2 linked regions of the Hoeflea algicola genome follow. The protein of the gene in region 1 binds, or shares a complex with, the protein of each later gene. Links are inferred from orthologs where the notes say so. Each region holds a gene or a part of one and is shown on either strand. Other genes may lie near its edges. The genes, in order: tldD and OEG84_RS21875.

What was found.
Region 2: the proteins of tldD (region 1) and OEG84_RS21875 are in contact, whole or in part, in a solved structure (PDB 5NJ9), measured with the Escherichia coli proteins. The link is inferred for Hoeflea algicola from one-to-one orthologs.

Annotation. Positions count from the first base shown.
Region 1 is NZ_JAOVZR010000001.1:4,782,501-4,785,740, reverse strand. Bases 3-2,921 are described here. They hold tldD (metalloprotease TldD), read left to right. Parts: upstream 3-713; coding sequence 714-2,129; downstream 2,130-2,921. Other genes in these bases: OEG84_RS23160 (polysaccharide deacetylase family protein), read left to right, coding at 2,304-2,921; OEG84_RS23170 (DUF6958 family protein), read right to left, coding at 310-615; OEG84_RS23175 (invasion associated locus B family protein), read left to right, coding at 3-270. In the rest of the region: more of OEG84_RS23175, read left to right, coding at 1-2; more of OEG84_RS23160, read left to right, coding at 2,922-3,240. UniProt on the Escherichia coli protein: Metalloprotease involved in CcdA degradation. Suppresses the inhibitory activity of the carbon storage regulator (CsrA).
Region 2 is NZ_JAOVZR010000001.1:4,508,915-4,512,175, forward strand. Bases 218-3,157 are described here. They hold OEG84_RS21875 (TldD/PmbA family protein), read left to right. Parts: upstream 218-985; coding sequence 986-2,329; downstream 2,330-3,157. Other genes in these bases: OEG84_RS21870 (monovalent cation:proton antiporter-2 (CPA2) family protein), read right to left, coding at 218-872; OEG84_RS21880 (3'(2'),5'-bisphosphate nucleotidase CysQ), read left to right, coding at 2,322-3,122. Outside these bases: more of OEG84_RS21870, read right to left, coding at 1-217; OEG84_RS21885 (DUF4170 domain-containing protein), read left to right, coding at 3,189-3,261.

The sequences.
Region 1 (3,240 bases):
GCGCGCATTCTCAGGGTGCTGGCACCACTTGGTGTGCTGCTGCCCTCCGGCCTCGGCCTCAATGTCGATGGCAAGGATATCGGGCGTGCCTATTTCGTGCGGTGCTTCTCCGACGGCTGTTACGCCGAGGTGATTCTCGACGATACGCTGCTGACCACGTTGCGCGGCGGCACTACGGCAACCTTCATCGTGTTCCAGACTCCAGAAGAAGGTATCGGCATCCCGGTCGATCTCGCGGGCTTCACAGAAGGCTACGCCGCGCTTCCGTGAACCAGCCAACTGGCTGACTGCCTGGACAAAGGTGCGATCTCAGTCCCCTGCCCCGCTGCCGGTAAGATGAAACCGCAAGGGCTTGTAGGACGTCCGCGCCAGATTACCCTTTGCTTCGAGATCAAGCTGAACCACCTTGATCCACCAGCCGGCTGTTGCTCCGGCTGGAAACAGCTGCTGCGGCAGAATCGGCAAAATGGCCTGCTTGATCTGTGCATAGGTCATCGGCGTATCGGCGTTTTTCAGAACTGTTTCGATGGCCTCGCACATGGCCAGATATTTGGTGGCGTCGACTCGTGACGATTTGCCTGGCTGGTTGACGTTTTCCACGGTGATCTTGTCCATCGACGCTCTCCCTCCGGCAGCAGACGCGCCGCTGTGTTCCAATCGCTGCGAGATTACCTATATACAGGATCAGGATTCGATCAGAAATGGACATTGTCATGCAGGACGCGCTCACCAGCCAATTCGACGTCTCGGAAGCAAAACTGGAGCGAATCGTCGCCAACGCATTGAGGGGCGCTGACGACGGCGAGCTCTATCTCGAATACGAGGAAAGCGAATCGCTGCTGTTTGACAATGGCAAGCTGAAATCCGGCAACTATTCGACCGATCGCGGATTCGGCCTGCGCTCGGTTCTGGGCGAAAGCTCGGGCTATGCGCACTCGGGCGAGCTCTCGGAAGCAGCCCTGTTGAGGGCTGCCGACGCGGTGTCCGCCGTTACCCATGGCGCCAACGGCACCTATTCTGCCGCCCCGCAACGCACCAACAAGCTGCTTTACACGGCACAGAACCCGCTCTCAGCACCCGGCTTTGAAGAAAAGGTGAAACTGCTGCAGAGCATCGACGCCTACCTTCGCGGCAAGGACGAACGCGTGCGCCAGGTGTCGGTCTCGATCGCCGCCAATTGGCAGGTTGTCGAGATCCTGCGCGCCGATGGTCACCGCGTGCGCGATGTGCGGCCGATGACGCGGCTCAATATTTCGGTGGTTGCCGGGGTTGGTGACCGGCAGGAAAACGGCTCCTACGGCATGGGCGGACGCAAGCTGTTCGGTGATTTTCTGACCGAACAAAGCTGGCGGCACGGCGCCGACGAGGCCTTGCGCCAGGCGCTGGTCAATCTTGACGCAATCCCGGCACCTGCGGGAACGCTGGATGTGGTGCTTGGCGCGGGTTGGCCAGGGGTGATGCTGCACGAAGCCGTCGGGCATGGTCTCGAAGGTGATTTCAACCGCAAGAAAACCTCGGCCTTTGCCGGCCTTCTCGGCGAGCGGGTGGCGTCGAAGGGCGTCACCGTGGTCGATGACGGGACCCTTGAGGGCCGCCGAGGCTCGCTATCGGTGGATGATGAAGGCACGCCTTCGGGCTATAATGTACTGATTGAGGACGGTATTCTGGTTGGCTACATGCAGGACCGCCAGAACGCACGGCTGATGGGCATGAAAGCCACCGGCAACGGGCGTCGCCAGTCCTACGCTCACCAACCGATGCCGCGCATGACCAATACCTATATGCTGTCTGGGGACAGGAGCCCCGCAGAGATGATCGCTTCGGTGAAGAAAGGTCTTTACGCGGTGTCCTTCGGTGGCGGCCAGGTGGACATCACGTCGGGCAAGTTCGTTTTCGGTTGCACCGAAGCCTACATGATCGAGGACGGCAAGATCGGCGCGCCGGTCACGGGGGCTATGCTGATCGGCAACGGTCCGGAAGCCATGCAGCGGATCTCCATGGTCGGCGATGATTCCGCTCTCGATACCGGCATCGGCATGTGCGGCAAGGGTGGCCAGAGCGTTCCAGTGGGTGTCGGGCAACCGCACTTGCTGATGAACGCGATGACCATCGGTGGCACCCAGACCTGACCGCTAATGAGGCAGTGTCACGCGATAACTGACCACGAAATACGGCCTGAAGACGGCGATGACTGGCGGCAAGAACCGGCATTGCGAAAAAACGCGCGCTCGATTCAACATCGGTTAAGTCAGGACTGCTATTAAGCTGACTTCGTAAGCGCATTCAGCGCCCGGGAACGGTTTATGCACGGTCCGAATACAGTCGCCGCACGTCGCATGGTCAAGCGTGCCGCCATCCAGGGCGGGCTTGAGGCCGTGTCCCTGCTGGCAAAATCGGGACTGATGCCGACAGCCCGCGGGTTGGGAGCGATTTTCACCCTGCATCACGTACGGCCGGCTATCGAAAAACACTTTGATCCGGTTGCGCACCTGACCATCACGCCCGAATTTCTCGACCAGAGCATCACCAAACTGAAGGCCGACGGCCATGTTCCCGTGGCTCTCGAGGACCTACCGGAATTTCTCGCGCAGCCCAATCCTCCCGGCCCGGCGATGGTTTTTACCCTGGATGACGGATATCGCGACAACGACCGGTTCGCGCGCCCGGTGTTTGAGGAACATGGCGTTCCCTACACGATATTCATCTCGGGTGGCTTTGTTGACCGCACCCACTCGATCTGGTGGGAGACGGCGGAACAACTGATTGGCAGCCTTGACCAATTCACCTTCGACTTCGGCAAGGGTGAAATCTCGCTTCGGACACGGACCCTGTTGGAGAAATACGCGGCATTCGACCGGCTGCACAAGGCGCTGGCCTGTGCCCATCAGGATGAGATAATCGCCCAACTCGACAATCTGGCTCGGGCAGAGGGCATCTGTCCGACAGGCATAGTCGACCGCGAAGTAATGAACGAGCAGGAACTACGCGCGCTTGCCGAGACCCCGCTTGCACGGCTTGGCGCTCACACCATTGCCCATGTCAATCTGGCGCATTTGCAAGCCGATCGAATGATGGCGGAGATCACCCAGTCAGCACAAAGGGTTGCGATGATAACCGGCACATCCCCGACAACGCTGGCTTATCCCTACGGCGATTCATGCGCTGCCGGGCCCCGAGAATTTCAAGCGGCGCAAGATCTGGGATTTACGCTGGCTGTAACAACCAACCCCGGCGTTCTTA
Region 2 (3,261 bases), 270 kb from region 1 along the record:
ATGACCGCCAGATCCACCGACAGCCCGACGGCCATGAAGAACAAGCCCAGCAAAATGCCGCGAAACGGCTCGATATCGGCTTCCAACTCGTGCCGGTAAGAAGATTCGGCCAGCATCACGCCGGCGACGAACGCGCCCATCGCCATCGACAGGCCGGCGAATTGCATCAGCATTGCAGCCCCGAGCACCACGAACAGTGCAGCCGCGATCATCGCTTCCTTGGCGCCGGTTCCGGCGATCAGTTGAAACAGCGGATTGAGCAGGTAACGGCCGGCAACAAGCAGTGCCACGATAGCGCCAACCGTGATCGCAATATCGGAGATGATCGAGCCGCCGCCATTGTCCGGGGCATGCGCAAGCAGTGGCACCAGTGCCAGGATTGGCACGATCGCCAGATCCTGGAACAGCAGGATCGAAAACGATTGCTGGCCATAGCGGGTGTTGAGGTCTCCGCGTTCATCAAGAATCTGGATTCCGAAAGCGGTTGATGACAATGCCAGTCCAAAGCCGATGATGACGGCGGCGGCCCAGGCTTGTCCGGCCAACGCCACCGCGGCGGCGGCGAGCAGCAGCGCCGAAAACAGCACCTGAACAAGCCCGAGGCCGAAAATATCGCGGCGCAATTGCCAGAGCCGTGACGGCTTGAGCTCGAGCCCGATGACAAACAGCAGCAGCACCACGCCGAGTTCGGCGAAATGGAGAATTTCCTCGCCGTCAGTAATTATCCGAAGCAGCGGCCCGATGACGATTCCGGCGGCAAGATAACCCAGCACGGTGCCAAGGCCGAGTTTCTTGAACAGCGGCGCGGCAACGATTGCCCCGCACAACAGAACAAGACCCTGCGTGTATAGGCTCACTTCGGCTACGGCCATTCATGGCGCTCCATCATTGGTTCCAGACGAGAGACAAGGTCATCCCGAACAGGTCGGGCTTGATGCTTGACCCTCGGGACAATACATGAGAGCCAAGTGAAAGGCGAAAAATCATGAGCGAAACAAATCAATCCGAAGGACTGCTGGCAACCGCCGAGCGCCTGATCAGCCACGCCCGCAGCGCTGGCGCCGACCAGGCCGACGCGCTGGTGGTGCGCCGCCGCTCGCGATCGGCCTCGGTGCGCAACGGTCAGGTGGAAAACACCGAATCGTCTGAATCCGACGCCTTCAGCCTTCGGGTGTTTGTCGGCCAGAAAGTGGCCACGGTGCATGCCGGCCAGAACGCCGATGAGGCTGCCCTTGCTGCGCGTGCGGTGGCCATGGCGCAGGTCTCGCCGGAAGATCCGCACGCCTGCCTCGCCGATGCCGACATGCTGGCCAGCGATTGGCCCGATCTTGATCTGTTCGATCCGACCGAGCCACCGGCAGAAGCCTTGATAGACGCCGCCAAGAAGGCTGAAGCCGCGGCACTGGAGGTTCCGGGTGTGAGCAGTTCCGTGGGAGCTGGCGCCGGCGCGGGCCTGTTTGGCATGGTGCTGGCCACCTCGCACGATTTTTCCGGTGCCTTCGAGCGCTCGGGCTTTTCCCACTCCGTCAGCGTCATCGCCGGCGAGGGCGTGAAGATGGAGCGCGACTATGATTTTGACAGTCGCGTTTTCTATGGGGACCTCGATGCGCCCGAACTCATTGGTCGCAACGCCGGTGAGCGGGTCGTCGCCCGTGTCAATCCGCGCAAGGTCAAGACCGGATCCAATATCAATGTGGTGTTTGATCCGCGCGTCTCGCGCGGGCTGATCGGCCACCTGGTGTCGGCCATCAATGGCGCCTCGGTTGCCCGCAAGACCAGTTTCCTCAAGGACATGATGGACCAGCAGGTAGCAATACCGGGGCTCACCCTGATAGATGATCCCTTCATCCGCCGTGGGCCGGGGTCGCGCCCGTTTGACGGCGAAGGCGTGTCGATGGGTGCGCTGACCATGGTCGAGGATGGGGTTCTCAGACAGTGGTACCTGACGACCGCCGTGGCCCGGGAACTCGGCCTTACCAGCAATGGCCGCGCCAGTCGCGGCGGCGGGGTTTCGCCATCGTCGACCAATGTGATTGTCTCTCCCGGAGAGCAGACCCGCGAGCAACTGATCGCCTCGGTCGGCACCGGCTTTTATGTCACCGAACTCATCGGTCAGGGTGTCAACGCGATTACCGGCGAATATAGCCGCGGCGCATCCGGTTTCTGGATCGAGAATGGTGAAATCAGTTTCCCGGTATCGGAAGTCACGATTGCTTCCAATCTCAAGGACATGTTCAAGCGCATGACGCTGGCCGACGACATCGACACCAAGTTCTCGGTCGCGGCCCCGACCATAGCCGTGGAAGGCATGACGCTTGCCGGTGATTGACCCCTACGCCGAAGACCTCGGACTTATCCTGAAGGCCTCGCACGAGGCCGCCGAGATCGCCATGCGCTTTTTCCGCAAGGATCCGGGCGTCTGGTACAAGAACGAGGGGCGCTCGCCGGTCAGCGAAGCCGATGTGGCAATCGACAGGCTGCTTCAGACAACGCTGCTCGCCGCCCGGCCAGACTATGGCTGGTTGTCCGAGGAGGCCGAGGACAACGAACTCAGGTTGTCCCACCGCCGGATTTTCGTGGTCGACCCGATCGACGGGACCCGCGCCTATGTCGCCGGTCGCAAAGAGTGGTGCGTCAGCATCGGCGTTGTCGAGGACGGGCTGCCGGTTGCCGGCGTGCTGGTGGCGCCGGCGCTCGGTGAGGTCTGGCAAGCGAGCCTTGGCGCAGGTGCCTTTCTCAATGGTAAGAAACTCGTATTCGACACCAGCGAGCAGGGTGCCGCGCCGCTGCGGGTCGTGGTGCCCGACATCGTCATCAAGCACATGCGTCCCGGAGCGGATGGCGCGGTTGACAAGGTGCCGGGCGGTCCCTCGCTGGCGCTTCGGCTGGCAGCCGTGGCTCGAGGGGATTTCGACGGCGTCTACATCCGGCCAAGTTCGAATGAATGGGACCTAGCCGCAGCCGATGTCATGCTTGGCGAAACCGGCCATCGGCTGGTGGATCTGCAGGGCGCGCGCATGCGCTACAACGCCCCCGATCCTTCTCGCGCATTGATGCTGGCAGCGTCCGAAGGCCAGCTTGCACAATTGCTCGAGCCTTTCCAGCCCGCCGCCGGGCATTGACCTTTCACTGGTTTTGACGCAAACCGCGCTCTGACTGACCGCAGCGTTTGAACGTGGAGTATTCCCATGGCAGAAAGTGAAGACAAGCAGCTTTTGCACCTAGTGTTTGGTGGTGAGCTCAAGGATCTGGATTCAATGG